Regions from separate parts of the Bradyrhizobium vignae genome, predicted to be linked through region 4. Evidence: predicted binding sites of a transcription regulator. Region 4 holds the regulator's gene; each other region holds the start of a gene.
The links. The regulator PhoB, encoded in region 4, activates phosphate uptake and scavenging genes when phosphate is short. The targets are predictions, from matches to a motif close to TGTCATNNANCTGTCAT.
Positions count from the first base shown of each region.

Region 1: a site for PhoB is predicted at 4,107-4,123, ahead of ugpB (sn-glycerol-3-phosphate ABC transporter substrate-binding protein UgpB). Genes of this name have one in related genera too.
Region 2: a site for PhoB is predicted at 1,325-1,341, ahead of phnF (phosphonate metabolism transcriptional regulator PhnF). Genes of this name have one in related genera too.
Region 3: a site for PhoB is predicted at 2,032-2,048, ahead of BRAD3257_RS22010 (RNA degradosome polyphosphate kinase). Genes of this name have one in related genera too.

Region 1 covers NZ_LS398110.1:97,750-105,424, reverse strand. Annotated here, with positions in the region: gene BRAD3257_RS00475 (sn-glycerol-3-phosphate import ATP-binding protein UgpC) at 1-948, opposite strand, end outside; gene ugpE (sn-glycerol-3-phosphate ABC transporter permease UgpE) at 955-1,803, opposite strand; gene ugpA (sn-glycerol-3-phosphate ABC transporter permease UgpA) at 1,803-2,684, opposite strand; gene ugpB (sn-glycerol-3-phosphate ABC transporter substrate-binding protein UgpB) at 2,736-4,052, opposite strand; gene BRAD3257_RS00455 (CaiB/BaiF CoA transferase family protein) at 4,273-5,475, opposite strand; gene BRAD3257_RS00450 (organic hydroperoxide resistance protein) at 5,651-6,076, opposite strand; gene BRAD3257_RS00445 (MarR family winged helix-turn-helix transcriptional regulator) at 6,235-6,696, shown strand; gene BRAD3257_RS00440 (GIY-YIG nuclease family protein) at 6,700-6,936, opposite strand; tRNA gene BRAD3257_RS00435 (tRNA-Ala) at 7,138-7,213, opposite strand; gene BRAD3257_RS00430 (TIGR02300 family protein) at 7,310-7,675, opposite strand, start outside.
Region 2 covers NZ_LS398110.1:7,709,667-7,717,341, reverse strand. Annotated here, with positions in the region: gene phnE (phosphonate ABC transporter, permease protein PhnE) at 1-404, shown strand, start outside; gene phnF (phosphonate metabolism transcriptional regulator PhnF) at 563-1,291, opposite strand; gene phnG (phosphonate C-P lyase system protein PhnG) at 1,461-1,874, shown strand; gene phnH (phosphonate C-P lyase system protein PhnH) at 1,879-2,487, shown strand; gene BRAD3257_RS37120 (carbon-phosphorus lyase complex subunit) at 2,491-3,594, shown strand; gene BRAD3257_RS37115 (alpha-D-ribose 1-methylphosphonate 5-phosphate C-P-lyase PhnJ) at 3,591-4,487, shown strand; gene phnK (phosphonate C-P lyase system protein PhnK) at 4,480-5,277, shown strand; gene phnL (phosphonate C-P lyase system protein PhnL) at 5,286-5,984, shown strand; gene BRAD3257_RS37100 (alpha-D-ribose 1-methylphosphonate 5-triphosphate diphosphatase) at 5,997-7,154, shown strand; gene phnN (phosphonate metabolism protein/1,5-bisphosphokinase (PRPP-forming) PhnN) at 7,151-7,675, shown strand, end outside.
Region 3 covers NZ_LS398110.1:4,504,752-4,512,426, reverse strand. Annotated here, with positions in the region: gene BRAD3257_RS22010 (RNA degradosome polyphosphate kinase) at 1-1,959, opposite strand, end outside; gene BRAD3257_RS22005 (P-loop NTPase family protein) at 2,114-2,791, opposite strand; gene BRAD3257_RS22000 (CDP-alcohol phosphatidyltransferase family protein) at 2,900-3,442, opposite strand; gene purM (phosphoribosylformylglycinamidine cyclo-ligase) at 3,600-4,673, shown strand; gene purN (phosphoribosylglycinamide formyltransferase) at 4,673-5,326, shown strand; gene BRAD3257_RS21985 (cold-shock protein) at 5,407-5,613, opposite strand; gene BRAD3257_RS21975 (autotransporter outer membrane beta-barrel domain-containing protein) at 5,992-7,149, shown strand; gene BRAD3257_RS21970 (LysR family transcriptional regulator) at 7,168-7,675, opposite strand, start outside.
Region 4 covers NZ_LS398110.1:7,872,848-7,880,522, forward strand. Annotated here, with positions in the region: gene argF (ornithine carbamoyltransferase) at 217-1,140, opposite strand; gene BRAD3257_RS37920 (aspartate aminotransferase family protein) at 1,140-2,348, opposite strand; gene BRAD3257_RS37925 (GcrA family cell cycle regulator) at 2,810-3,322, shown strand; one part of gene BRAD3257_RS37930 (IS630 family transposase) at 3,349-3,954, opposite strand; one part of gene BRAD3257_RS37930 (IS630 family transposase) at 3,956-4,291, opposite strand; gene phoB (phosphate regulon transcriptional regulator PhoB) at 4,629-5,336, opposite strand; gene phoU (phosphate signaling complex protein PhoU) at 5,352-6,068, opposite strand; gene pstB (phosphate ABC transporter ATP-binding protein PstB) at 6,080-6,901, opposite strand; gene pstA (phosphate ABC transporter permease PstA) at 6,898-7,675, opposite strand, start outside.

The sequences.
Region 1 (7,675 bases), 380 kb from region 4:
GGGCGTGGCGGCGACGCGCTGGTCTTCCTGCTGGCGCGAGCCGTAGACGAAGGTTTCGGCGCCGACGCGCTCGATCGCTTCCACGGTGAGCGGCAGGGCGACGCCGCCGGCGGGCGTCTCGTCGGTGATGACGAAATCCTCCGGGCGGATGCCGAGGATGCCGGCGTCGGCCGCAGCGCTGCCGGCGAGCTGCGACCGGATCTCCTCGGGCCGCGTCGACATCAGATTCATCGGCGGCGCGCCGATGAAGGAGGCGACGAAGGTGGTCGCCGGCTTCTCGTAGATCGCCAGCGGGTTGCCGACCTGCTCGACCTGGCCGCCGTTCATCACGACGAGAATGTCGGCGAGCGTCATCGCCTCGAGCTGGTCGTGGGTGACGTAGATCGACGTCGTGTTGAGCCGGCGCTGCAATTTGCGGATCTCGACCCGCATCGCGATGCGCAGCTTGGCATCGAGATTGGAGAGCGGCTCGTCGAACAGAAACACTTTCGGCTGGCGCACGATGGCGCGGCCCATGGCGACGCGCTGGCGCTGGCCGCCGGAGAGCTGGCGCGGCTTGCGCTCCAGCATGGCGGACAATTCGAGCACGCGCGCGGCTTCCTCGACGCGCGTCTTGATCTCGGCTTCCGCCATGCCGCGGTTGCGCAAGCCATAGGCCATGTTGTTGTACACGCTCATATGCGGATAGAGCGCGTAGTTCTGGAACACCATCGCGATGTCGCGGTCGGCGGGCTCGATCTGGTTGACGACGCGCCCGCCGATGTCGATCTCGCCGCCGGTGACGGTCTCGAGCCCTGCGACCATGCGCAGCAGCGTGGACTTGCCGCAGCCGCTTGGTCCGACCAGCACGCAGAACTGTCCGTCGCCGACATCGACGTTGACGCCTTTGATGGCCTCGAAGCCGCCGGTGTAGGTCTTGCGGACGTTGCGCAGGGTGACGTTAGCCATAAATCTCTACTTCTCCGTCTCGACGAGGCCGCGCACGAATAGCTTCTGCATCACGACGACGACGAACACCGGCGGCAGCATGGCGAGCACGGCGGTTGCCATCACGATCGGCCATTCGGTCAGCGCGTCGGTGGTGGTGATCATCTTGCGGATGCCGATCTGGATCGTCTGCATGTCGTCGCGCGTGGTGATCAAGAGCGGCCAGAGATATTGATTCCAGCCGAGGATGAACAGGATCACGAACAGCGCGGCCATGTTGGTGCGCGACAGCGGCAGCAGCGTATCCCAGAAGAAGCGCAAGGGACCTGCGCCGTCGATGCGCGAGGCCTCCAGCAATTCGTCCGGCACCGTCATGAAGAACTGGCGGAACAGCAGCGTCGCGGTGGCCGATGCGATCAGCGGCAGCGACAGGCCGGCATAGCTGTCGAGCATATGCAGATCGGCGACGATCTTGTAGGTCGGATAGATGCGCACCTCGACCGGCAGCATCAACGTGATGAAGATGAGCCAGAAGATCGGCATCCGGAACGGGAAGCGGAAATACACGATCGCATAGGCCGAGATGATCGAGATCGCGATCTTGCCGACCGCGATCAGCAGCGCCGTTATCAGCGAGTTCAGCATCATGTTGCCGACGGGCTCGCGGGTCGAGCCGCTCGTGCCGACGAAGATGGTCTGATAGTAAGTCTCGAAGAAGTGGCCGCCGGGCAGCAGCGACATCTGCCCGTTCGCGATCAGCGCGTTGTCCTGGGTCGAGGCGACGATCGCGATGTAGACGGGGAAGGCGACGATCGCGATCCCGATCCAGAGGATGACATGCGCGACGTAGCGCCGAAAGCCTTCTTCCTCGACCATCAGTAGGTTACCTTGCGTTCGACGAAGCGGAACTGGATGCCCGTCAGCACGATCACCATGATCATCAGGATCACCGACTGCGCCGCCGAGCTGCCGAGATTGCCGCCGAGCAGGCCGTCGGAATAGACCTTGTAGACCAGCGTTTCCGTCGACTTGCCGGGACCGCCGCGGGTCATGGTGTCGATGATGCCGAACGTGTCGAAGAAGGCGTAGACGATGTTGACGACCAGGAGGAAGAAGATGGTCGGCGACAGCAGCGGGAAGGTCACGGTCCAGAACCTGCGCATCGGGCGCGCGCCGTCGATCGCGGCAGCCTCGAGCACGCTTCTCGGGATGCTCTGCAGGCCGGCGAGGAAGAACAGGAAGTTGTAGGAGATCTGCTTCCAGGCGGCGGCGAGGATGATCAGCGCTGCGGCCTGGTCGCCGTCGAGCAGCGGATTCCAGTCGATGCCGAGGGCGCGCAAATACCGCGAGAGCACGCCGAGCGAGGGATGCAGCATGAAGATCCAGAGCACGCCGACGACCGGCGGCGCCACCGCATAGGGCCAGATCAGCAGCGTCCGGTAGAGCAGCGAGCCGCGCAGCGGCTTGTCCGCCATCACGGCGAGCAGCAGCGCAAACGACAGCGACGACACCGCGATCGCGAACGAGAAGAAGAAGGTGCGGACGATCGCCTCGAAATAGGCGCGCTCCCTGAACAGCTCGAGATAGTTGTCGAACCAGACGAAGCTGCTCGACAGGCCGAAGGCGTCCTGGAGCAGGAAGGACTGGATCAGCGCCTGCAAGGCCGGCCAGTAGAAGAAAATCAGGACGATCGCGAGCTGCGGCGCAACCAGCGCATAGGGCAATAGCTTGGATTGGAAAATGGCTTGCTTTTGCATGATGCCCGCGGGGGGCGGCAGGCCGGGTTGACCGGCCTGCCGCTCGTCGCCTTACTTCACGGCGGTCTTTTCGAACTGGCGCAGCATGGTGTTGCCGCGCTCGACGGCCGCGTCCAGCGCCTGCTTGGCGGTCTTCTTGCCCGCCAGCGCCTGCTCGATCTCTTCCGCCCAGACGTCACGGAGCTGCACCATGTTGCCGAGGCGCAGGCCGCGCGAATTCTCGGTCGGCTCCTTGTTGGTCAGCTCGAGCAGCGGCGTCTCCAGATACGGCTGGTCCTTGTAGAAGCCTTCCGCCTTCGCCTTCTCATACGCCGCCTTGGTGATCGGCAGATAGCCCGAAGCCTTGTGGATGTAGACCTGGCGATCGGTATCCGAGAGGAAGGTGAGGAATTTTGCGACGCCCTTGTATTCGTCAGCCGACTTGCCGCCCATCACCCAGAGCGAGGCACCGCCGATGATCGAGTTCTGCGGCGCGCCCTTGACGTCGGGATAATAGGGCATCGGCACCGCGGTGAAGGCGAACTTGGCCTGCGCCTTGACGTTGCCGAAGAACGCCGACGAGGTCAGGTAGAGCGGGCATTCGCCCGACGTGAAGCGGCCCTCGCCGGTGTTGGTGCGGCCGGCATAGTCGTAGGTCTTGTCCTTCTGGAGCTCGACCAGGTTTTCGAGATGCTTGACCTGGAGAGGTCCGTTGAACTCCAGCACGGTGTCGAAGCCGTCGAGCCCGTTGGCCTTCGTCGACAACGGCACGTTGTGCCAGGCGGAGAGCTGCTCGAGATTGACCCAGGTGACCCAGGAGTTGGAAAAGCCGCAGGTGGCGTGGCCGGCCGCCTTCAGCTTCTTGGCGGCGTCGAACACTTCGGGCCAGGTCTTCGGAATCGCGACATTGGCCTTCTTCAGCTCATCGAGGTTGACCCACATCACCGTCGACGACGAGTTGAAGGGGAAGGACAGCATCTCGCCCTTCGAGGTCGAGTAATAGCCGGTGATCGCGGGCAGATAGGCCTTCGGATCGAACTTCTCGCCGGTCTCGGCCATCAGCTTGTACACCGGCTTCACGGCGCCGGTCGCGGCCATCATGGTGGCGGTGCCGACCTCGAACACCTGCATGATGTGCGGCGCGTTGCCGGCGCGGAACGCGGCGATGCCGGCGTTCATCGTGTCGGCGTAGTTGCCCTTGTAGGTCGGGATCACCTTGTAGTCGCTCTGCGCGGCGTTGAAATCGTTGGCGAGCTTGACGATGACGTCGTTGTTGGCGCCGGTCATCGCGTGCCACCACTGGATTTCGGTCACGGCGAGTGCCGGCGAGGAGCCGAGACCAACCGTGAGTGCAACAGCAGCAGCCGCGCCAATATGTCGAAGAGCCATCAAGAAAACCTCCCTTGCCCGTCACTAAAGAAGCGCTTGCGCTAGCAGCGCCATATGACGTTCACATGACTGTGTAAGCGGGAGAAACGAAAGCAGCAAGCGCTGCCAAATGGGAAGTCGTCAAATAGGCGAAGACGGATCGGGCAGCCTCGTCCGTTCGCGGTGCACTATCGTGCCCGCGCCGCACTGCGGCATCATTCGTTGACGGAGGAGGTGGCCGCTAGCGCTTGCGCTCGGGACCGCAAACGGTGCCCTTCTCGACCATCGCGTCGATCTCGGCCTTGGAGTAGCCGAACTCACCCAGCACCTCCGCGGCGTGCTGGCTGAATTTCGGCGGCACGCGCCGCAGGCTCGGCTTGCTGCGGTCGAGCCGGATCGGCGAGGCCACGCCCTTGTACCAGTCCTTCTCGATGATATCGCCGCGGTAGATCGTGTGCGGATTCGTCAACGCCTGATCGATCTTCTGCACCGGACCTGCGGGCAGGCCGGCCGCGAGCAGGCGATTGCACAGCGGCTCGGCCTCGTGCTGACTGAACACTGCGGCAAGCTCGGCGCGCAGCGCCTCGCGATTGGCGATGCGGTCCTTGTTGCGGGCAAAGCGCGGGTCGGTGCCGAGCTCGGGTTTGCCGATCTCTTTCGCCAGCTTGCGGAAGGTGCCGTCATTGCCGACGCCGATGAAGATGTCGTCGGTCTTGGTCGGGAAAATCGCGTAAGGCACGAGGTTGGGATGCTCGTTGCCGGTGAGACCAGGCGGCTTGCCATGCATGAAATAATTCGCGGTGTGCGGATGCATGATGGCAAGCCCGGTCTCATACAGCGTCGTCTCGAGGAACTGGCCCTTGCCCGAACGCTGACGTTCCGACAGCGCCATCAGGATGCCGATCGCCGCATAAAGTCCCGTGGTGATGTCGACCAAGGGCACGCCGATCCGCATCGGCCCGCTCTCGGGCGATCCGGTCGCCGCGATCATGCCGGTCATGGCCTGGATGATGGCGTCATAGCCCGGATTGCCGCCACGCGGGCCGTCGGCACCGAAGCCGCAGATCCGGCAATGCACGAGTCGCGGAAATCTTTCGCGCAACACCTCGTTGCCGATGCCCCATTTCTCCAGTGTGCCCGGCTTGAAATTCTCGATCAGGACGTCGGCCGTCTCCAGCATCTTCAGCAGCACGACGCGGCCGCCCTCGGAGGCGAGGTCGAGGCCGATCGAGCGCTTGTTGCGGTTGATGCCGACGAAATAGGCCGCGTCTTCCTCATGGAAGGGAGGGCCCCATTCGCGCACCTCGTCGCCCGCGGGCGGCTCGACCTTGATGACGTCGGCGCCGTGGTCGGCGAGGATCTGGGTGCAGTAGGGACCTCCGAGCACGCGCGTGAGATCGATGACGCGCAGTCCGCTCATGGCACCCGTTGCCGCTTCAGTCATGCCTTCGCTTCTCCTGTATCGACGTTTGATCACAGGCCTAGCGAGGTTTTTTTGCGCCCGCAATGGCGCCGCACGTAGGGCCGCATGCACCGCCGCCGCGCAATCCCGCGATGTGGGAAATCAACGGAAGCGGCCGGCCCGAGGGAATCCCGGGCCAGCCCATCCGCCCTTTCGATCAGACGACCGTCAGGCGAACGTCGACATTGCCGCGCGTGGCATTGGAGTACGGGCACACCTGGTGCGCTTTCGCGACCAGCGCCTCAGCCTCCGCGCGGGCAAGGCCCGGCAGCGAGACGGCGAGATCGATGTCGAGGCCGAAGCCGCCTTCGGAGCGCGGGCCGATGCCGACGGTCGAGGTGACGGAGGCGTCGGCGGGAACCTTGGGGCCGCCCTGCGAGGCCACGAATTTCATCGCACCGATGAAACAAGCGGCATAGCCGGCAGCGAACAGCTGCTCGGGATTGTTGCCGGCGCCGCCCCCGCCGCCGAGCTCCTTCGGCGTGGTGAGCTTGACGTCGAGCGCGCCGTCGAGGGTGGCGGCATGGCCGTCGCGACCGCCGGTCGCCTTGGCGCTGGTCTTGTAGAGGACGTTCACGGACATTTTCGTCTCCTCGGGTCTTTCCGGGTTGGGGTGCGATCTTTTATTGCAGGCAATTAGATTGTGTGCAATTGAAATTGCCAGGCCTCACATTTAATTGTTCGCAATTGAATGTCGTGCCGCGCGGTCCCACAATGGGGCAATCCTCGTGAGATTCCCCCATGGCCCGGAAACCATCGGCAGCGGACGCGCCGCTGCGGCTCGACAACCAGATCTGCTTCGCGGTCTATTCCGCCGCGCACGCCTTCAACCGCGTCTACAAGCCGCTGCTCGACCGGCTCGGCCTGACCTACCCGCAATATCTGGTGATGCTGGTGCTGTGGGAGCGCGACGACGTGCCGGTCAAGGAGATCGGCGAGAAGCTGTTCCTGGATTCGGGCACGCTGACGCCGCTGCTCAAGCGGCTCGAGGCCGCCCATCTCGTCAAGCGCACCCGCTCGAGCGAGGACGAGCGTCAGGTGCTGATCGCGCTGACGCCGCAGGGCCATGCGCTGAGGGAGAAGGCGCGCAGCGTGCCGCAGTCGATTCTGGCGGCGACGGACTGCTCGGTGCCGGAGCTGGTCGCCATGAAAGACGAGATCGTCGCGCTGCGCGATCGGCTGAATGCGGTGATCGGGGATTAGGGGTTAGAGGCGCTTCTTGGCGAAGGCGCGGCCGGGTGCCGACTTCAGGTGCTTCTCGAATGCGATGGCCTGCTTCTCGTTGCTAAACGCGATGTAAGTCTTGAGACGCCAAGGCCCATACTTCGAGGTGTGAGGCACCTCGCCAGCATTGTGCTTTGTCAGTCGGGCGCGCAGATCATCGGTGATCCCGACGTGGAAATGAAGGGAATTAAGGCTCTCAAGGATGTAGACGTACTTCAGGGCACACTCCTCGGTTGTCGAGGAGAGCTTACACCCGCTTTTGTCCTGCAAAAGCCTGGCTTCGCCGTGAAGCGCTTGCGGAGCCGAAGTTCGCGAACTGAAGGCTTGCGAATAAAGCCCGGCTTCGCCCTTCGGGCTACGCCGCGGCAGCCCTCGCTACATAGGGCTTGCCGAGCCGAAGCTGGCGAAGCCAGCGAAGGCTGGTGGAGCCAGGCGGGATCGAACCGCCGACCTCTTGCATGCCATGCAAGCGCTCTCCCAGCTGAGCTATGGCCCCTTAGTCCTTAACCGGGGTGAACCTGGTTGATCCCCCGGACCGGCGAGCCCTTGGCGACTCGCGCGGTGCACCCTTTTTCACAGATCAGGGCTGATCTCAAGTCTCTTCATCACCTCCGACATCACCAATGATGTCTGTCACGTCCTCATCGCCCTCTTCCTCGTCGGCAATGAAGGTCGAATCATCGTCATCGTCGTCGTCGAGGGTCTCATCGACCTCGATATCGTCCTCGGATTCGGGCACGACAGCCTTGACCTTGCCGGTGCTCTCCTCGGCATCGGCCTCCTCGAGCGAGACCAACTCCTCGGCCTCGGCCGGCTCCGGCGCGGTGTCCTGGGCCATGTTGCGGGTATCGCCGCCCCGTGCGCGCGCGGGCGCAATCGGCGCAATCGGCACCACCTCGCCGGTATAGGGCGAGATCACCGGATTCTTGTTGAGGTCATAGAACTTCTTGCCCGTGGT
Region 2 (7,675 bases), 160 kb from region 4:
TCGGCCCGTTCGCCGGCGTGCTCGCGATCGCCGTGTCGGATTTCGGTGCGTTCGGAAAGCTGTTCTCGGAGGCGATCGAGGGCGCCGACCAGAAGCAGGTCGAAGGCATCCGCGCCTCCGGCGGCAGCGCGCTGCACGAGATCCGCTTCGGCCTGTTGCCGCAGGTCCTGCCCGTCATCGCCGGCCAGGTGCTCTACTTCATCGAATCCAACACCCGCTCGGCCACCATCATCGGCATCGTCGGCGCCGGCGGCATCGGCCTCCAGCTCGCCGAGCAGATTCGCGTGCTGGAGTGGCAGAAAGTGTCGTTCCTGATCCTGATGATCCTGGTCGCCGTCGCCGCAATCGATTTCATCTCGGGCAAGCTGCGGTTTGCCATCATCGGCCGGCGGGCGGTGGCGTAGGCGGCTCTCTTCCTTCCTTGTGGGAGAAGGTGGCGCGAAGCGCCGGATGGGGGGTACGTGTCCTCGGTGCCGTAGGGTGGTCAACGCGTAGCGTGCCCACCGCTTCTGATGATCGAGAAAGATCGTGGGCACTCCCACAAGGGGAGAGGGGAAGAGGCCTACGACTCCACCAGAAACTCGACCCGCTCCGCGGCAAAGCGCGAATGCTTCGTCACCAGCGGCTTGCCCGTGAGATCGTGGTCGGTGGCATCGACCACCAGGATCGGCCGTCCCAGCGCAAGATCGAGTCTTGCGGCGTCGGTCGCGTCGACGATGCCGGCGGTGATCCGGGTCGCGCCGCGGCGATAATCGCGGATGCCGTAATGCGCGAGCAATTTCGTCATCGAGCGCGTCGCCGCGAACACGGCGCCCGCGTCCGGAAACAGCTCGGCCGAGAGCCAGGTCGTGGACACGCAGATCGGCGTACGGTCGGCGAGGCGGATCGCCTCGATCCGCACCAGGGGCCCGCCGGTCTTCAATCCCAGCTCCCGCGCGAGCTCGCGCGTCGCGACGTCATCGGTCGCCTCGATCAGCCGGCCATGCGGCTCGCGTCCGCCCGCGCCGACGATCTCTGAGAAGCGCGTGCGCGAGCGCAGGGGATAGGCGAGCTTCTGTGCCTCGACATAGGTTCCGCTGCCGCGCTCGGCGCGCACCAGGCCGCGCTCGGCAAGCGCGGCCAGCGCGCGGCGCACGGTGTGGCGGTTGACGCGATAGGTTTCCGCGATCTCCATTTCGCCCGGCAATTTGTCGCCGGCCGCAAAGCGGCCGTCGGCGATGCCGCGCTCGATGCCGTCGGCAACGAGGCGCCACAGCGCGACTCCCGAGGAGGCTGTGTCCTGCATGCTCATGTCGCGGGAAACCTACTCCAGAAATCACATCATTGTCACGAAACAGTCATGGCGCGTCCGTATGAAGTTGTCTATTATCATAGACAACTTCGATCCGGCAAGTTTTCTAGAAGGTTCGGTGGACCAGGTGACGCAGCACAACAACCAGCAAGCCCAGCGCAAGGCCGCCATGGCCGTGCTGGCGCACGCGGAGGCGGGCGAGATCGCCGCTCGCCTCCGCAACTTCACCCTCCCGGCCCATCAGGATCTGCGCGCGCCCGAAAACGGGCTGGTCATGCTGCGCGGCCGGATCGGCGGCGACGGGGCGCCGTTCAATCTCGGTGAAGCCACGGTGTCGCGCGCGGCGGTGCGGCTTGCGAGCGGCGAGGTCGGCTTCGGCTACACGCTCGGCCGCGACGGTGAGAAGGCGCGGCTGATCGCGCTGTGCGATGCGCTGGTGCAGTCCCGCGATTTCGGCGGGCTCGTCGAGCGTGGCGTTATCGCGCCGTTGCGCGAGCAGCTTATGGTCAGGCGCAGGCAGGCGGCGGAAGAGACCGCCGCGACGAAGGTTGATTTCTACACCATGGTGCGCGGTGAGGGGTGAGATCATGACCACGATTGCGGAGCTGCCGCCGGGTTTCGCCGACAAGGTGTTGTCGGCGCAATCGACCTTTCGCTCGGTCATGGATGCCATGGCGCGGCCGGGCTCCGTCCAGCAAATCGTGCCGATGGTCGGCACGCCAGGGCCGATGATGCGCGGCACCGCCGCGATCGCGCTGACGCTGTTCGACCACGATACGCCGCTCTGGCTCGACGCGCGAATGGCGGAGAGCTCGGATGTGACGAAGTGGCTGAAGTTCCACACCGGTGCGCCGGTCGTGCAGGACGCCTCGATCGCGAGTTTTGCGCTGATCGGTGATGGCGATGCGCTGCCTTCGCTCGAGCGATTCGCGCTCGGCACCAGCGAGTATCCGGACCGTTCGACCACGGTGATCATTCAGGTCGATAGCCTGAACTCGGGGCGCAGCTTCGAGCTGCGCGGCCCCGGCATCGGTGGGGTCGCGACGCTGCAGGCGTCGATCAAGCCTCTCGATCTGTTCGAGCGGCTGCGTATGAACGAAGCACTGTTTCCGCGCGGCATCGATGTGGTGCTGGTCGCCGATGATGCCGTGGTCGCGATCCCCCGCACCACGCGCGTCGTGAGCAGGGGAATCTGAAGCATGTATGTCGCAGTCAAAGGCGGCGAACGCGCCATCGAGAACGCCCATCGCCTGCTCGCACATAAGCGGCGCGGCGATCAAAGCGTTGCGGAAATCTCCCTCGACCAGATCTCGGAGCAGCTTGGCCTCGCCGTCGATCGCGTCATGAGCGAAGGCTCGCTCTATGACCGCGAGCTCGCGGCGCTGGCGATCAAGCAGGCGCGCGGCGATCTGATCGAGGCGATCTTCCTGGTTCGCGCCTTCCGCGCCACCTTGCCGCGCTTCGGCACCAGCGAGCCGGTCGACACCGGCGCCATGCAGGTGCAGCGGCGGGTGTCCGCGACCTTCAAGGACATTCCGGGTGGCCAGATCCTCGGGCCCACCTTCGACTACACGCACCGCCTGCTCGATCCCTCGCTCGCGCAAGGCGTCGTGCCGCAGGTTCCGTCGACGGCCGAAGCATCCACAGCGCCGACGCCGCGCGTGACGGATATTCTGGGCCGCGACGGGCTGATCGAATCCTCGCCCGAAGCCGAGGACGGCGCCAGCGTCGGCGATCTCACCCGCGAGCCGCTGAATTTTCCGGCCGACCGCGACCTGCGCCTGCAGAACCTCGCGCGTGGCGACGAAGGCTTTCTCCTCGCGATGGGCTATTCCACCCAGCGCGGCTACGGCCGCAACCATCCTTTTGTCGGCGAGATCCGCTTCGGCGAGGTCGAGGTCGAATTTCTCGCGGAAGAGGTCGGCTTCGCCGTGCCGCTCGGCGCGATCGAACTCACCGAGTGCCAGATGGTCAACCAGTTCAAGGGGTCTGCGACGGAGGCTCCGTGCTTCACCCGCGGCTACGGCCTCGCCTTCGGCCAGAGCGAGCGCAAGACCATGTCGATGGCGCTGGTCGATCGTGCGTTGCGCGCCCGCGAGCTCGGCGAGGAGGTGCGTGCGCCGGCGCAGGACGAAGAGTTCGTGATGTCGCATTCGGACAACGTCCAGGCCACCGGCTTCGTCGAGCATCTGAAGCTGCCGCACTATGTCGACTTCCAGTCCGAGCTCGGCCTCCTGCGCAAGCTGCGCCAGGAGTTTGCCGAGGCCAATACGCCGGATGCCATGAAGGAGGCCGCGGAATGAACGCGCCCGCCTACAACTTCGCCTATCTCGACGAGCAGACCAAGCGGATGATCCGCCGCGCGATCTTGAAGGCGATCGCGATTCCCGGCTATCAGGTGCCGTTCGCCAGCCGCGAAATGCCGATGCCCTATGGCTGGGGCACCGGCGGCGTGCAGGTGACCGCAGCGCTCCTTGGACCGCAGGACGTCTTGAAAGTGATCGACCAGGGCTCCGACGACACCACCAACGCGATCTCGATCCGCAAGTTCTTCGCCAAGACCGCCGGTGTTGCCACGACGACGGCGACGGACGAAGCGACGGTGATCCAGACCCGCCACCGCATCCCGGAGAAGGCGCTGAACGAAAACCAGGTTCTGGTCTATCAGGTGCCGATCCCGGAACCCCTGCGTTTCCTCGAACCGCGCGAGACCGAGACGCGGCGCATGCATGCGCTCGCCGAATACGGCCTGATGCATGTGAAGCTCTACGAGGACATCGCCCGCTTCGGCCACATCGCGACCGCCTACGCTTATCCGGTCAAGGTCAACGCGCGCTACGTGATGGACCCGTCGCCGACGCCGAAATTCGACAATCCCAAGATGGACAATTGCCCGGCGCTGCAATTGTTCGGCGCCGGCCGCGAGAAGCGCATCTACGCGATCCCGCCTTATACGCAAGTGGTCTCGCTCGATTTCGAGGACCACCCGTTCGAGCCCTACCGCTTCAACGCGCCCTGCGCACTGTGCGGTGCGGAGAATTCCTACCTAGACGAGATCGTCACCGACGACCAGGGCGGGCGGATGTTCGTCTGCTCGGACACCGATTATTGCGAGGGCCGCCAGGCCGCCGGCCATCGCGGCAGCCTCAGCGCCGCGCCGTACAAGGAGAAGGCGCAGGAGGCCTCGAATGGCTGATCAGAATCTGGTCGAGAACGACGAGCCGCTGCTGGTCGCGGAGTCCCTCAGCAAGTCGTTTGGCCGCATTGCCGCCTGCCGCGATGTGTCGTTCTCGCTCTATCCCGGCGAGGTGCTGGCGATCGTCGGTGAATCCGGCTCGGGCAAGTCGACGCTGCTGCAAATGCTGTCGGGCCAGCTCGCGCCGGGTTCCGGCCATGTCTCGTATCGGATGCGCGACGGTGTCACCCGCGATCTCTCGACGCTGGGCGAGGCCGAGCGTCGCTTCCTGTTCCGCACCGATTGGGGCTTTGTGCATCAGGATCCAGCACAGGGCCTGCGCATGGCGGTCTCGGCCGGCGCCAATGTCGGCGAGCGGCTGATGGCGGTGGGCTGGAATCACTACGGCCGCATCCGCGACACCGCGTCGGACTGGCTCACCCGCGTCGAGATCGACACAGCACGCATCGACGATGCACCGCGCACCTATTCCGGCGGCATGCGCCAGCGCCTCCAGATCGCGCGCAACCTCGTCACCGAGCCGCGCCTGGTGTTCATGGACGAGCCGACCGGCGGCCTCGACGTGTCCGTGCAGGCGCGCCTGCTCGACCTCCTGCGCAGCCTCGTTGCCGAGCTGCATCTCGCCGTCATCATCGTCACCCATGATCTCGCGGTCGCACGCCTGCTGTCGCACCGCGTGATGGTGATGAAGGGCGGCCGCGTCATCGAGACCGGTCTCACCGACCAGGTGCTCGACGACCCGCGCGAGCCCTATACCCAGCTCCTCGTCTCCTCGATTCTGCCGCCATGAGTTTTCCAATGACCGTCATGATCGACGTTACCGATGCGCAAAAGACGTTCACGATGCACCTGCAGGGCGGCATCGAACTGCCTGTCGTGCGCGGCGTGACCTTCCACGTCAATCCGGGCGAATGCGTCGTTCTGTCAGGCCCGTCAGGCGCCGGAAAATCGTCGATCCTGAAAATGATCTTCGGCAATTACCGCTGCGATAGCGGCCGCATCGGCATCCGCCATCGCGGCGCGCTGATTGATCTCGCCACCGCCGAGCCGCGGCAGATTCTCAACATCCGCCGTTCCACCATCGGCTATGTCAGCCAGTTCCTGCGCGCGGTGCCGCGCGTTGCCACCATCGACGTCGTCGCGGAGCCACTGATCGTCAACGGCATGAGCCGGGCCGAAGCGCAGCAGCGCGCTGGCAGCCTGCTGCATCGTCTGAACATTCCCGAGCGCCTCTGGCAGCTTCCGCCGGCAACCTTCTCCGGCGGCGAGCAGCAGCGCGTCAACATCGCGCGCGGCTTCATTTCGGACCTGCCGATCCTGCTGCTCGACGAGCCGACCGCCTCGCTCGATGCCGCCAACCGCGCTGTCGTGGTTGAGCTGGTTGCCGAGAAGAAGCGCAGGGGCGTCGCCATGGTCGCCATTGTCCATGACGACGAAATCCGTCATCTGATTGCCGACCGTATCGTCGACGTCACCAGCTTTGCCGCCGCGGCCTGAAGGAAGAGGGAAATGAACGCCAAGCCGAAGGACACATTGATCGCCAACGCCAGGATCGTGCTGGCCGACCGGGTGATCGAGCAGGGCTGGCTGGCTCTTGCCGACGGACGCATTGCCGAGATCGGCGATGGGACTGCGCCCGCCGGCGCCGAGGATGCCGGCGGTGACCTGATCATGCCCGGCCTGATCGAGCTCCACACCGACCATCTCGAAGCCCATTACGTGCCGCGGCCGAAGGTGTTCTGGAATCCGGTCGCCGCGGTCATCTCCTATGACGGCCAGCTCGCGACGTCAGGCATCACCACCGTGTTCGATTCGCTCCGCGTCTGGCGCGAGGACGGCGCCGAGGAGGTCGATGGCCGCGCCGGCGTGCTTGCCGCCGCGATCACCACCGCGCGCGAGGCCAGCCTGCTGCGCGCCGACCACTTCCTGCATCTGCGCTGCGAAATCCCGATGCCGAGCGTGGTCGAGGAGGCCAGGGAGCTGATCGACCGTCCCGACGTCAAGCTGATGTCGCTGATGGACCACACGCCGGGCCAGCGCCAGTTCCGCGACGAGGTCAAGCTGCGTGACTATTATCGCGGCAAGGGCGGCGGCAAGACCGATGCCGAGCTCGACGAGCTGTTCGCAAAGCGCTTCGAATATCAGAAGAAATATGCAGCGGCCAACATGCGCGAGATCGTGGCGCTGGCGCATCAGTACAACATTCCGCTGGCGAGCCACGACGACACCACCGAGGAGAACGTCGCCGACGCCGTGCGGGATCGTGTTTCGGTTGCCGAATTCCCGACCACGCTGGAGGCGGCGCGCGGCCTGCATCAGGCCGGCATCGACATTCTGATGGGGGCGCCGAACGTCGTGCGCGGCGGCTCGCATTCCGGCAACATCGCCGCAGTCGATCTCGCCCGCGAAGGCCTGCTCGACATCCTGTCGTCGGACTACATTCCGTCCAGCCTTCTCATGGCCGCGCTGCAACTGCCCGAGCATGTGCCCGCGATCAGCCTGCCGGCCGCGGTTCGCACCGTGACAAAGGCGCCCGCCGAGGCGGTCGGCCTCACCGACCGCGGCGAGGTCGCGACCGGCAAGCGTGCCGATTTGATCCGCGTGCATGTCGCAGGGCACATTCCCGTTGTCCGCAGCGTCTGGCGCGAGGGAAGCCGGGTCGTATGAGCAAGATGGTCACCACGGCGCAGGGGGAGGCGGGTAAGATCGGCCCCGGCCGGCTCGTGCTCGTGGTCGGCCCCAGCGGCGCCGGCAAGGATACGCTGCTGCGCCTCGCGCAGGCGGCCTGCATCGACGATCCCGAAATCGTCTTCCCGCGCCGCGTCGTGACCCGTGCATCGTCGTCCGATGAAGACAATATCGCGATGAGCCCGGACGAGTTCCGCCGCGCGCGCGAGCAAGGCGACTTCGCCGTGCACTGGGAGGCGCATGGGCACGCCTACGCGCTGCCGCTCGAAATCAACGATGACATCCGCGCGGGCCGCGCGGTCGTCGTCAATGTCTCACGCACCGTGATCGCCGCGCTGCGCGAGGCCTATGCTAATGTCGTTGTGGTTGCGATCACGGCGCCGCCCGATGTGCTGGCGCAGCGGCTCGCGGCGCGCGCCCGGCAAAGCGACGGCGACATCACCGAGCGGCTGTCGCGCAGCGTCGATGGTTCGTCGGCGCAGGCCGATGTCACCATCCTC
Region 3 (7,675 bases), 3.4 Mb from region 4:
CGTGGGATTTTGCAGCGGACACAGCACCTCGACGCGGCGGTCGAGGTTGCGCGGCATCATGTCGGCGGACGAGATATACACAGCCGCTTTCGCGCCCGGCAGGCCCTGACCCATGCCGAAGCAGTAGATTCGGCCATGTTCCAGGAAACGTCCGATGATCGACTTGACGCGGATGTTCTCCGACAGGCCGGGGATGCCGGGCCTGAGGCAGCAGATGCCGCGCACCACGAGCTCGACCTGGACACCGGCCTGGGAGGCCTCGTAGAGCGCGTCGATGATGTCGGGGTCGACCAGCGCGTTCATCTTCATCCAGACCGCGCCGGGCCGGCCGTGCCGCGCATGCGCGGTCTCGCCTTGAATGTGCTCGATGATGCGTTTGCGCAAGGTCAGTGGCGACACCGCCATCTTTTCCAGATCGCTCGGCGCGGCATAGCCGGTGATGAAATTGAACACGCGCGCGGCATCACGGCCGATGGTCGGATCGGAGGTGAAATAGGAGAGGTCGGTGTAGATGCGCGCGGTGACCGGGTGATAGTTGCCGGTGCCGGTATGGACGTAAGTCGTCAGGCTGCCGCCCTCGCGGCGCACCACCATCGAGAGTTTGGCGTGCGTCTTCAATTCGAGGAAGCCGTAGACGACCTGTACGCCGGCGCGTTCGAGGTCGCGCGCCCAGCGGATGTTGGCCTCCTCGTCGAAGCGCGCCTTGAGCTCGATCAGCGCGGTGACGGACTTGCCGGCCTCGGCGGCCTCCGCCAGCGCGCGCACGATCGGCGAGTTGTTGGAGGTGCGGTAGAGCGTCTGCTTGATCGCGACGACGTCGGGGTCGCGCGCGGCCTGCTGCAGGAACTGCACGACGACGTCGAAGGACTCATAGGGATGGTGGACGATCAGGTCCTTCTGCCGGATCGCGGCAAAGATGTCGCCGCCATGCTCGCGCACGCGCTCGGGATGGCGCGGCACGTAGGGGGTGAATTCGAGGTCGGGCCGGTCGAGGCGGGTGAGCTGCGACAGCTCGTTCATGGCCTGCACGCCGTCGACCAGGAAGACCTCGTCGTCGGCGGCCGACAGCGCATGCTGCACGAAGCTGCGCAACTCCTCCGGCATCTTGGCGTCGATCTCGAGCCGGATCACTGATCCGCGGCGGCGGCGCTTGAGCGCGGTCTCGAACAGGCGGACGAGGTCTTCGGCCTCTTCCTCGATTTCGAGCTCGGAGTCGCGGATGATCCGGAAGGCGCCCTGGCCGTGCAGATTGTAGCCGGGGAACAGGCGGTTGATGAACAGGGCGGTCGCCTGTTCCAGCGAGATCAGCCGGACGGTCTTGCCGTCGGCTGGCAGGCGGATGAAGCGGTCGATCTTGCCCGGCATGCGGATCAGCGCGTTCATCTGCTTGCCGTCGGCGGCGCGCGTGAGCTGCAGCGCAATGGTGAAGCCGAGGCTCGGAATGAACGGGAAGGGGTGGGCGGGGTCGATCGCGAGCGGCGTCAGCAGCGGGAACACGTTGTTGAGGAAGTAGTCCTCGATCCAGGTCCGTTCCGCCCTGGTGACGTCCTTGCCCTCGACCAGCACGATGCCGACATCGGCCAGCGTGCCGCGCAGATCGCGCCAGATCGCCTGCTGGTCGGAAGCGAGCTGGATCACGGTGCGGTTGATCAGCGCGAGCTGCTCCGACGGCGTCAGGCCGTCTGGACTGCGCTCGGCAATCCCCTCGCGCACCTGGGCCTTGATGCCGGCGACGCGGACCATGAAGAACTCGTCGAGGTTATTCGCCGAAATCGACAGGAATCGCACCCGCTCCAGCACAGGGTGGCTGGGATTGACCGATTCCTCGAGGACGCGGCGGTTGAAATGCAGCCAGGACAGCTCGCGATTGATGAACCGTTCGGGGCTGGATGCGATCGCCGGCAGGGCCTCAGTTTCCGGGGCTTTCTCTTTGGTTTCAACAGCTTGCGCAGAGTCCATCAAAAGTCGGTCCATCCAGTTCAGCCCAATTGCGACTTACGCGCAAAATCGGCGGGAGCATGTGTTAGAGCGATGACGTTTCGATGACATTGATGTTCCGCCGCTCCGCCGCGTCAAGGCGGGTTTCAGGCCGCTCTGGAAGACCGCGAGCCGGTCAGGCGTCCCGGAGCAGCTCGGCGGCCAGCATCCGGGTGACGGGGCGGCCGAGCCGCAGGGCTTCGCTGTCGAGCAGTTCCACGGCCTGGCGGGCGGCGGCCGAGGACCGCTCCAGGCGGGTGGCGAGATAGCCGACCACGCTCTCGTCGACGGTGAGCTGGCGGTCGGCGCAGAACTTGACGATCAGGCCACGGAAGAGCTGGTCGTCGGGGGGCAGCAGCGCGACCACGGGAACGGCCCGCAGACGCGAGCGCAGGTCGCGAAGCTCGATCTCCAGCGCGGCCGGCACCTCGCGTCCGGTGAAGAGGACGTAGGCACCGTCCTCGCGGGCGAGGTTCATCAGGTGAAACAGGGCGCGCTCGTCAAAATCCTTGGCCTTGAGATCCTCGACCACCAGTGCGCCGGTGGCGAGCGCGCCGGGAACGCCAGCGGCAGTCAGCGCATTGGCTGTGGTCGAGCGGGCGCCTGATAGCTCGGCCCAGATCGCGGCGAGATGGCTCTTGCCGCTTCCTTCCGGGCCAGCCAGCCACATGATCCGGTTCGGCCATTCCGGCCAGCTGTCGATCAGGCCGAGAGCGGCGGCATTGGCGGGGCCTTCGAGGAAATTGTCCCGGCTCAGGCTCTCCGCATGCGGAAGTGAAAACGCCAATTGTCGGGGATGAACGCGGCCTGCCACGCTTGCTTTGCTCCATGCCGGCACGCCGGCCCGTCTGAAGAGGTTGGACTTGATCTTGCGGGACTTGATCTTGCGGGACTTGGCCTTTTGCGGGGCCGTATCCTCACCTCATTTGGCCTCGATCGTGCTCATGTGCCGTAGCCACTCGACGAGGTAGAGCGACACGGAGGAAAGCGTGAAGACGGTGACGAGGCCCATCAGGATGATATCATAAGGGGCCGGCTTGAAGCCGAAGGCAAGCGCCGCCAGCACCAGGGCTGCGAACGCCACCTGCGCCACGGTGTTGAGCTTGGACACTTTCGACGGCTTCATCTCGACCGGCCGGTCGAACAACCAGGATACGATCACGGCAGCGACGATCATGATGTCGCGCGAGACCACGAGGATCACGATCCAGCGCGGGATCGCGCCCCAGATGCCGAGCGCCATGTAGATCGAGACCAGCAGCGCCTTGTCCGCGAGCGGATCGAGCAGGGCGCCGAGTTCGCTCGTCATATTGAAGCGCTTGGCCAAGAAGCCGTCCACGGCATCGCTGATGCCGGCGATCAAGAAGACGGCGAACGCCACCTCCATTTGGCTCGACACGATGGCCCAGACGATGATCGGGACCAGCATGATGCGGCCCAGGGTAATGATGTTCGGAATACTCACGAAAGCGCTTCCCGGCACCCGGTCTGACCTCGAATTCGGCCCCTCGGAAGGCTGAACCGGTTGATATCTCTACATAGTATAGGGAGGAGCGCCATGCGAGCCATTGCGCGTCCCCGGAATTCGACGTAACCAGCCGCGAACCCACTGGAAATCGGGCATGACCGACCGCAAAAACGGCCTCACTTACGCCGATTCAGGCGTCGATATCGACGCGGGCAACCGATTGGTCGACCTGATCAAGCCGATGGTGCGCGCCACCGCACGGCCGGGGGCGGATGCCGAGATCGGCGGCTTCGGCGGCCTGTTCGACCTCAGGGCGGCCGGCTTCAAGGACCCCGTCCTCGTGGCCGCGACCGACGGAGTCGGCACCAAGGTCAAGATCGCGATCGAGACCGGCCTGCATGGCGGCATCGGCATCGACCTCGTGGCCATGAGCGTCAACGACCTCGTGGTACAGGGCGCCGAGCCGCTGTTTTTCCTGGACTATTTCGCCTGCGGCAAGCTCGACCCGGAGGCCACCGCCGCGATCGTCGCAGGCGTTGCGGAGGGCTGCCGCGAGTCCGGCTGCGCCCTGATCGGCGGCGAGACCGCCGAGATGCCTGGCCTCTACAAGGACGGCGACTATGATCTCGGCGGTTTTGCCGTCGGCGCGGCCGAACGCGGTACGCTGCTGCCGCGCCAGGACATCGCGGCAGGCGATGCCGTGATCGGTCTTGCCTCCTCGGGCGTGCATTCCAACGGCTTCTCGCTGGTGCGCAAGATCGTGGAACAATCCGGTCTCGGCTTCTCGGCGCAGGCGCCGTTCGCGCCCGTGATGACGCTCGGCGGCGCGCTGCTGACGCCGACGCGGCTCTACGTCAAATCCTGCCTGCGTGCGATCCGCGAGACCGGCGCGGTGAAGGGGCTCGCCCACATCACCGGCGGCGGCTTCACCGACAACATTCCGCGCGTGCTGCCCAAGCATCTCGGCGTCGGCATTGATCTCACCCGCCTGCCGGTGCTGCCGGTGTTCAAATGGCTGGCCGCGCAGGCCGGCATCGCCGAGCTGGAGATGCTGCGCACATTCAACTGCGGCATCGGCATGATCGCGATCGTCGAGCCTGACAAGGTCGACAAGGTCGTCGAGGTCTTCACCGACGCCGGCGAGACCGTGGCGCAACTCGGCACCGTGATTCCGGCCGACGGCGAGCACCGCGTCGTCTATAACGGCCACCTCGATCTGGCGCTGTGATGCGGCGCCGCGTCGCCATCCTGATCTCCGGTCGCGGCTCCAACATGGCCGCGCTGATCAGGGCCGCCAGCGCGGCTGATTTCCCGGCGGAGATATCGCTCGTCATCTCGAACAAGGCCGATGCGGCCGGACTCGAACGTGCCCGGGCGAGCGGCGTGACCACCGAGGTGATCGAGAGCAAGCCGTTCGGCAAGGACCGCGCCGGTTTCGAGAAGGTGCTGCAGGCCGCGCTCGACCGGCACGGCATCGAGCTGATCTGCCTCGGCGGCTTCATGCGCCTGTTCACCGCCGAGTTCACCAGGGCTTGGTACGGGCGGATGCTCAACATCCATCCCTCGCTGCTGCCGTCGTTCCCCGGCCTCGACCCGCACGGTCAGGCCCTGCGCGCCGGGGTGAAACTGTCCGGCGCGACGGTGCACTTCGTCATCCCCGAGACCGATGCCGGTCCGATCGTGATGCAGGGCGCGGTTCCCGTCAGCGACCACGATACCGCTGAGACGCTGTCCGAGCGCATCCTCGAGGTCGAGCACCGCATCTATCCCGAGGCGCTGCGGCTGCTCGCGACCGGCAAGGTCTGCATCGAAGGCGATGTGTGCAGGACGGCGGGGAGTGCGGCGTCGGAGAATTTTCTGATTGCGCCGATGGTAAGCTGAAGCGCGCTTCGTCGTGCCAAACAAAATCCCCCGGCAGAGCCGGGGGCAGCGTCATGATCTCTCGCGTGCCGAGAGAAGCATCAGGAGACCTTGAGGTTCTCCGCGGATGTCTTGCCGCGGTTCTCCACGAGGTCGAATTCAACCACCTGGTTCTCATTGAGGGTGGAGAGCCCGGCACGCTCGACGGCGGAGATGTGGACGAACACGTCCTTGTCGCCGCCGTTCGGCTTGATGAACCCATAGCCCTTGGTCGGGTTGAACCATTTGACGGTGCCCTTTTGCGGCATCGCTCGTCTCCTCCGCTAGATATAAAAAAGACGCGGCCGCTTTTCGCGTGCCACGCCACAAACGGGCCTCCGGAAGTCTGTTCGAGTCTTGAGGGTCAATGTCGCGAAACGCACAGCCCAGCGGCCAATTCCGATTGTGACCGATATTGCAACATGAAAATCGCCGGCTAGCAAGCTGCGCGCCGATTTCAAGACCGAACCAGGTGTCTTCAAGCGCAATTTGCGACCTGTGGCAGCGGAACCACAATCGGTGCAATAGCCGCGGCCGTCATGCGCCAACCGGTTGACCCTCCGTGGCAGTTCGGCACAAATCGCCGCTAGCGCCGCAGACCGTGTTGCATTTTTGCGCGCCGCCACTTTGCTTCGGGATTCATCATCATGTGCTGCGCTGCGCAGCTCTCCGGGACACGGCAGACGATCGGGCTGGACCGCGTCCGCCGGACCGCGGCTGCGATTGCGATGGCGTTTGCGCTGGTCATGATGATGGCGGCAGCGACGCCCAGCTTCGCGCAAAGCCCGACGCCCACGCCCACCCCGACGCCTACGCCGTCGCCGACCCCGATCCCGTCGCCGACCTCGACCAATTACGATCAGTCGGCCGGCAGCAGCACACTCAACCTCGGCTCGGGCTTCCTGGAGCGGCTCGGTAACCAGGCCTCGAATGGTTTCAACCGGGCGTTCCGTACCAATCCCGGCGGCGGCGGCGCATCGGCGAGCACGGAAGATCCGCGCTACCGCACCTGGTTCGAGGGCTACGGCATCTCGGTCCGGACGGATGCGCAAGGAGACTTCGTCGGCGACAAGCGCAAGACCTTTGGCGGCGTCGCCGGTTTCGGCGCACGGCTCGCACCTGGCGTCAACATCGGATTCTCCATCGACCAGAGCCACACCGACATCGACGTGCCGCTGGCGCTGCAGTCGGCGACGCTCGACCTGACCCAGTTCGGCCTCAGCGGCTCGGTCGACAAGGGCCCATGGACCTGGGCCTTTGCGGCGGTGCACGGCTTCGGCAAGGTCCGGTCCAGCCGCGACACCGGCCTTGGCCTTGCGACCGCGGGCTATCGCGCCGGCATCGACGGCGCGCTGACAGAGATCAGCTATTACTGGACCAAGGACCAGATGCGCATCGTGCCCAAGGGCGCGCTGGAATATGTCCGCGCCACCAGCGCAGCGTTCCAGGAGTCCGGCGGGCTCGATCCCCTCAACGTCGGCTCGACGGCGCTCTCGCGCGCGCGCATCATGGTCGGGGCCGAGATCGGCCGCTATTTCATTGTTGACCAGAAAGTCCTGGACCTGTCCGCCTACGGCAAGTTCGTGGACAATTTCCACCAGGACCTGGGATCCATTCAGGTCAGCCTTGGCGCCCAGAACATCATCGTGCCCGGCATCGGCGAGAGCCGTTACGGCGTGGATGCCGGTGCCTCGGCTTCGCTCAGCCTGACCAACGTGGCACGCCTTTACGTCAATTACGACGGCAAGTTCCGCAACGAGCTCACCTCGCACCAGGGCACGGTCGGCTTGGAATACAAATGGTGAGCTGAAGCTCGCCCGCGCTCACGTCGGCGTTGCCGCGACATAGCCAGCCAATCCAAAGCCCTCGCGCGCGGCCGTCATCATCGGCACCAGCGCCTTCGGATGGATGAACTCGTCGCGGAAGCAGGGATAGGTCCTGGCATCGAAGATCTTCTTCAGCCAGTCGACCACGATCTTGTGCCGCTCGGAAGTGCGGAACTCCTTGTGATAGGTGAGCCAGAGATCGGCGTGGTGGCTGACGCCGAGATCGACTGCAACGAGCGGCGCACCGAGCGCGATCGACGCGGTGGGCAGGAAGCCGATTCCGGCGCCGCGCTCCACCGCATAGAGCACGCCGACCGAGGAGTTGGTCTTGATCCCAACGATGCCTTCCAGCGATTGCAATCCGAGCACGCGGGCATAGGCGCCGTCGTCGACTTGCGGCGCGCTCTGCTTGATGATGCGGTGGTTCTTCAATTCGGCGAGCGTTGCCGGCACACCGTAGAGGCTTTCGTACTCCTTGGAGACGAAGGGATAGATGTGGAGGCGG
Region 4 (7,675 bases):
GGAAGGGGGGTGAAGAGCCCCAAACTCAGTGTCGTCCCGGGCAAGCGCAAGCGCAGATCCGGCATCCATAACCACAGGATTGGATGATAGCGCGAGCCGAGAACTCCGAGTCCTCGCGGATCGGGGCTCCGCTCTAGACAACGCTGCGCGTCGTCGGGCGCTGCGCTTGTCCGGGACGACGAATAGTATTTGCGGCCGGCGAAACGCCAACCCCCGCTACTTCACCGCGTCGAAGCACCAGGCCAGAATGCCTTTCTGGGCGTGCAGGCGGTTTTCGGCCTCGTCGAACACGACCGATTGCGGGCCATCGATCACCTCGTCGGTGACCTCCTCGCCGCGATGGGCGGGCAGGCAGTGCATGAACAGCGCGTCGGGCTTGGCGAGCGACATCAGCTTGGCATTGACCTGGTAGGGCTTGAGAACGTTGTGGCGGTGCTCACCCTCCTTGTCGCCCATCGACACCCAGGTGTCGGTGACGACGCAATCGGCGCCGCGCACCGCGGCTTCCGGATCGTTGCCGAGCACGATCGGCGCGCCAGTCGCCTTGATCCAGTCGCGCATCGCCTTTTTCGGCGCGAGCTCCGGAGGCGTTGCGACGTTGAGCTGGAATTTGAAACGCTCGGCGGCATGGGCCCAGGACGCCAGCACGTTGTTGTCGTCGCCGGTCCAGGCCACGGTCTTGCCCTCGATCGGGCCGCGATGCTCCTCATAAGTCATGAGGTCGGCCATCACCTGGCACGGATGCGAGCGCCGCGTCAGGCCGTTGATGACGGGCACGGTGGCGTTGGCCGCAAGCTCCAGCAGCGCATCGTGATTGAGGATGCGGATCATGATGGCGTCGACATAGCGCGACAGCACGCGCGCGGTGTCGGCGATGGTCTCGCCGCGGCCGAGCTGCATCTCGGCGCCGGTGAGCATGATCGCCTCGCCGCCGAGCTGGCGCATGCCGACGTCGAACGAGACGCGGGTGCGGGTCGAGGGACGCTCGAAAATCATCGCCAGCGTCTTGCCTTCGAGCGGTCTCACCGGCTGATGCGCCTTCTGCTTCGCCTTCATGGCGGAAGAGGCGGCGAGCATGCTCTTGAGCTCCGACAGCGGCAGCTCGTTGATATCCAGAAAGTGCTTCGGCGACTTGCTCATCAACTTGCCACCCGCTTGGTCTGACTGGACGAGATCGCAGCGCAGGCGCGCTCCAACCGTCCGACGCTGTCCTCGATCTCCGCCTCGGTGACGATCAAGGGTGGCAGGAAGCGCACGACATTGTCGCCAGCCCCGACCGTGAGCAGTTTTTGGCCGCGCAGCGCCGCGACGAGATCGCCCGAGGGCACCACGGCCTTGATGCCGATCAGGAGGCCCTCGCCACGCACCTCGCTGACGACATCGGGATGACGGTCGATCACGGAGGCGAGCTTCTGCTTGAGCAGCAGCGACATCTTCTGCACGTGGTCGAAGAAGCCGGGCTTGAGCATGACGTCGAGCACGGCGTTCGCAGCCGAGATCGCGAGCGGATTGCCGCCGAAGGTCGAGCCGTGCGAGCCGGGCCCCATGCCAGCGGCCGCCTCCGCGGTCGCCAGCACCGCGCCGATCGGGAAGCCGCCGCCGAGCGCCTTGGCGAGCGACATCACGTCGGGCGTGACGCCGGTGCGCCGATAGGCGAAGAGATCGCCGGTGCGGCCCATGCCGGTCTGCACCTCATCGAAGGCGAGCAATATGCCGTGCTCGTTGCAGAGCTCGCGCAGCGCCTTCAGGAAGCCGGGAGGCGCAGAACGAACGCCACCCTCGCCCTGGATCGGCTCGATCAGGATGCCGGCGGTGTGCGGGCCGATCGCCTTCCTCACGGCGTCGAGGTCGCCATGTGGCACTTGGTCGAACCCGTCCATCGGCGGACCGAAGCCCTCGAGATATTTTGCAGATCCGGTGGCGGCGAGCGTCGCCAGCGTGCGGCCGTGGAAGGCGCCCTCGAAGGTGATGATGCGGTAGCGATCCGGATGTCCCTCGGAGAAGTGATGATGGCGCACCAGCTTGATCACGCCTTCCAGTGCCTCGGCGCCGGAATTGCAGAAGAACACGAAGTCCGCGAAGCTTTCCTTGCACAGACGCGCCGCGAGCTTCTCGCCGTCCGGGCTCTGGAACAGGTTCGACATGTGCCAGAGCTTCGTCGCCTGCTCCTGCAACGCCTTGACCAGCGCGGGATGGACATGGCCGAGCGCATTCACCGCCACGCCCGAGGTGAAATCGAGATAGCGGTCGCCATTGGCCGCGATCAGCCAGCAGCCTTCGCCGCGCTCGAAACCGAGGTCGGCCCTGGCGAAAACGGGAAGCAAATGCGGCGCGGCGCTGTCAGTCATGACGTCACTTGAATGTTGCGGACGGTGTGAGACGTGCATTGCGCAACGCACCATCAACCGGCCCCGGAAAACGAAACGTGCCGCCTTTTAAGGGCGGCACGTGAGACTATCTTATGCCTGGCAAGACGGGTGTCAATGCCGCCCGGAAAGCCTCGCGAAACGCTGAATCCGTAGTCTTGCGGTGCCGATTTTGCGGGGTTTTCACCACGGAACATGTGGAAGCGAGTCGGCGGACTCTTGCGCGGGAGTCACGCCATATTGTAGCGTTTGGACTGTCAGATACGACATCTCGTGCAGCGGTTCTGATCCCAAGAGTCCTCATGTACCGGCGTAAACGTTCGGGCGTCCTTGAGCGCGCCCGGCGAGCCTTAAGGGATTCGGGCGGCACGGGTTTTTCAAGGCTTTAGGCATTCGCTGCGAAGGCCAGAGGTTGGCAGGCGCGCAGCGAGGGAAAGGGTGCAATGACGGTTTTGACCTGGTCCGATGATCGCGTCGAGCAGCTGAAAAAGCTCTGGGAGGCCGGACTTTCGGCCAGCCAGATCGCGGCGGAGCTCGGCAATGTGACCCGCAATGCCGTGATCGGCAAAGTGCATCGGCTCGGTCTGTCCGGCCGCGCCAAGAGCCCTTCATCGGCAGCGCCCCGGCCGCGCAAGGCACGGCCCGCGCAGCACATGATGCGGGTGACCCGCCCCGTCGCACGCGGCAACACCGCGCTGGCGCAGGCCTTCGAGGTCGAGGTGGAGGCCGAACCTGTCACCTACGACAACGTGGTGCCGATGAGCCAGCGGCTGTCGCTGCTGGAATTGAACGAGGCGACCTGCCACTGGCCGGTCGGCGATCCCTCGAGCCCGGATTTCTTCTTCTGCGGCGGCAAGGCGCTCTCCGGCCTGCCCTACTGCGCACAGCATTCGCGCGTGGCCTATCAACCCACAGCGGATCGCCGCCGCGCGCCGGCGAAGCCGGGCACGCGGTGAGTTTGTTGATCTAGAGCATGATGTTTTTATACGGAAACATAGCCTGAGTTTTTGAAGTAGTTGGTGCACTCCTCCTTGGAGAAGAGATCGAGGAGTTCACCAACCTTTCTCCAGGTTGCCTCCACGTCACGGGGCTCGGCAGCTCGCATGAGATGTTTGAGTTTGGCGAAGACCTGCTCGATCGGATTGAGGTCCGGGCTGTAGGGCGGCAAGAAGATGCGGTGGGCGCCTCTGGCGCGGATGGCTTGGCGAGCCGCTTTGCCCTTGTGGCTGCCAAGATTGTCGAGAACGACGATCTCACCCGGTGCGAGGGTGGGTGCCAACACCTTCTCGACGTACAGCGTGAAGAGCTCACCATTGATGGGACCATCAATCACCCAAGGCGCGCTGATCCGATCGTGACGCAGCGCCGCGATGAAGGTCATTGTCTTCCAATGGCCGAAAGGTGCAGAGGCTTGGAGGCGCTGCCCGCAATGCCCCCAGCCGCGCAGTGGTGCCATATTGGTTTTGATCCACGTCTCGTCGATAAACACCAACCGCGCGACGTCGATCCTGCCTTGATGTGCTTTCCAGCGGGTCCGCTTACGGGCGACGTCGGGACGATCCTGCTCGGCTGGTAGAATCGTTTTTTTTGAAGCTGAGCCCTTCGGTGTGAACAAAAGTCCACACCGCCCGCACGTCTGTCTTGATCCCGCGTGCAGCCAGTTCCTGCGTCAGCTTGCGCAAAGTGAATGGCCCCGAGCGAATGCGTTTGCGCAGCCAGTCGGCGTTGGCATCCGACAGAACCCGCTTCTTGTGGCCGCCGATTTGGCCAGGTGACAGGCCTCCGGTATCCCGTCTCAGATTCTTCCACTTCGTCACGCAGGAGGCGCTGATCTGGAGCGCCTCGGCAATCGAACGAACTGTTTCTCCCGCGTCAGCTCGCGCCAAAGCCCGTTCCCGGATGTCTTCCGAATAGGGTCGCGTCATCCATGCCGGCCTCCGCCCTCCAGCATGGATGTTGAATCAGAAATCGCTCCCGGTGGGAATCCCGATTCCAGCCAAAAACAACATGCTCTAGCTGATTGCAACGACGGCGCCGTCACACGCTGACGGCTCAACATACCCGAAGTCGTCCCGGCAAGCGCGCCACAAGCGCGCGCAGATCCGGGACCAATAGCCACCGCAAGACGTGGTTACGGGGACTCCGAGTTACCCTTTCGCAAAACAATCACGTCCTGTCGTTATGGGTCCCGAATCTGCGCGCGCTTGTCCGGGACGACACTGAGGCTATGGCAGCAGCCCGCTAAAGCAACGCCAGCAAACCCTACGTCTGCTCTGCCTTCGCGAAACGATCGTCCAGCGCATAGCCGGCGCCGCGAACGGTGCGGATCGGGTCCTGCTCGCGGCCGAGATTGAGCAGCTTGCGCAGGCGGCCGATATGGACGTCGACGGTGCGCTCGTCGATGTAGATGTCGCGGCCCCAGACACTGTCGAGCAGCTGCTCGCGCGAGAACACGCGGCCGGGATGCTCCAGGAAGAACTCCAAGAGGCGATATTCGGTCGGGCCGAGATCGATCGGCCGGCCCGAACGCGCCACGCGGCGCTTGTCGCGATCGAGCTCGATATCGCCATAGGCGAGCACGGTCGCGAGCCGCTCGGGGCTCGCGCGCCGCAAGAGGCCCTTCACGCGCGCGAGCAGCTCCGGCACCGAGAACGGCTTGACGATGTAGTCGTCGGCACCGGTCGCAAGTCCACGCACCCGCTCGCTCTCCTCGCCGCGCGCGGTGAGCATGATGATCGGCAGCTGCTTGGTCTCGGGACGGGTACGAAGCCGCCGGCACAGCTCGATGCCTGACAGGCCCGGCAGCATCCAGTCGAGCACGATCAGATCGGGAATGTGCTCCTTGAGGCGGGTGTCGGCGTCATCGCCGCGCATCACCGTCTCGACGTCATAGCCGTCGCCTTCGAGGTTGTAGCGGAGAAGCTCGGTGAGAGCTTCCTCGTCCTCAACCACCATAATGCGTGCGCCCATGTTGTCGTCGCTCCCTTAGGTATTCGGCACCGTCGTGGCGAAGGTCGTCATGTCGCCCTTCGGCCGCTTGTCGGTGATCGCCTGGCCCTCGATCATGTAGAACACGGTCTCGGCGATGTTGGTGGCGTGATCGCCGATCCGCTCGATGTTCTTGGCGCAGAACATCAGGTGGATGCAGAACGAGATGTTGCGCGGGTCCTCCATCATATAGGTGAGGAGTTCGCGGAACAGCGAGGTGCAGATGGCGTCGACCTCCTCGTCGCCCTTCCACACCGCCATCGCCGCCGGCAGATCGTGCGCGGCATAGGCGTCCAGCACCGACTTGACCTGCTGCTGCACGAGATCGGTCATGTGTTCCAGGCCGCGGAACAGCTTGAGCGGATGGAAATCCGTCTCCAGCGCGGCGACGCGCTTGCCCATGTTCTTGGCGAGGTCGCCGATGCGCTCCAGATCGGTCGCGACGCGCATGGCGCCGACGATCTCGCGCAGATCCACCGCCATCGGCTGGCGGCGGGCGATGGTGAGCACGGCACGCTCCTCGATGCGTTTCTGCAGCGCGTCGAGCTCGGCATCGGTGGTGACGACGCGCTGCCCGAGCGTGACGTCGCGGCGGATCAGCGCGTCGACGGAATCGACGATCATGCGCTCGGCGATGCCGCCCATCTCGGCGACCAGGCGGGTGAGCTCCTGGAGGTCGGTGTCGAAGGCCTTTGCGGTATGTTCAGAACCCATGTTCCGTCTCCTCAGCCGAACCGGCCGGTAATGTAATCCTGCGTGCGCCGGTCGCTCGGCGACGTGAATATCTTGCTGGTGTCGTCGAACTCGATCAACTCGCCGAGATACATGAAGGCCGTCTTGTCGGAGACGCGCGCCGCCTGCTGCATGTTGTGGGTGACGATCGCGATCGTGTAGTTCTCGGACAGTTCCTGGATCAGCTCCTCGACCTTGGCGGTCGAGATCGGGTCGAGCGCCGAGCAGGGCTCGTCGAACAGGATCACCTCGGGCCGCACTGCGACGGTGCGGGCGATGCAGAGGCGCTGCTGCTGGCCGCCGGAGAGCGACAGGCCGGAGGCATTGAGCTTGTCCTTGACCTCGTTCCACAGCGCGCCGCCGCGCAGCGCCTTCTCGACGCGGTCATCCATCTCAGACTTCGAGATCTTCTCATACAGACGAATGCCGAAGGCGATGTTCTCATAGATCGTCATCGGGAACGGTGTCGGCTTCTGGAACACCATGCCGACCCGCGCCCGCAGCAGGTTGAGATCCAGCTTGGGGTCGAGGATGTTGGTGTGGTCGAGCAGCAGCTGGCCGGTGGCGCGCTGGCCCGGATAGAGATCGTACATCCTGTTGAAGATGCGCAGCAGGGTCGACTTGCCGCACCCAGACGGGCCGATGAACGCCGTGACACGGTTGGTGCCGAGCGCCAGGTTGATGTTCTTCAGCGCGTGGTGCTCGCCGTAGTAGAAATTCAGGTTGCGCGCGGTGACCTTGGCGGGCGCCTCGGGCAGCAGCTGCGAGCCGGGATGAACGGTCGGCGCGCTCACGGAAACAGACATTTCACTCATTTTGCAGTCCTCTCGGCGCCGATGATGCGCGCGCCAATGTTCAGGGCAAGCACGGTCAGGGTGATCAGCAGCGCGCCGCTCCAGGCGAGCTGCTTCCAGTAGGCGTAGGGGCTCTGCACGAAGTTGTTGATGGTGACCGGCAGGTTGGCCATCGTCTTGTTCAGGCCAAGGCTGAAGAACTGGTTCGACAGCGCAGTGAACAACAGCGGCGCGGTCTCGCCGGCGACGCGGGCCGTGGCGAGCAGCACGCCGGTGATGAGGCCGGAGCGCGCGGCGCGATAGGCGATCCGCTTGATCACCAGCGAGCGCGGCAGGCCCAGTGCGCTGGCGGCTTCGCGCAGCGGGTTCGGCACCAGCAGCAACATGTCTTCCGTGGTGCGCACCACGACCGGAATCACGATGACGGCGAGCGCGAGGCTGCCTGCGATCGCCGAGAAGCCGCGCATCGGCACCACCACCGCGCCGTAGATGAACAGGCCGATGATGATCGAGGGCGCCGACAAGAGGATGTCGTTGATGAAGCGGATCACCGAGGTCAGCTTGTCGTTGCGGCCGTATTCGGCAAGATAGGTGCCGGCGAACAGGCCGAGCGGCGCGCCGATGCCGACGCCGAGCACGGTCATGATCAGCGAGCCGACGATGGCGTTGAGCAGGCCACCCTCGGTCGAGCCCGGCGGCGGCGTATTCTCGGTGAAGACCTGAAGATTCAGGCCGGACAGGCCGTTGTAGAGCAGCGTGATCAGGATCAGCGCGAGCCAGGTGACGCCGAAGGCG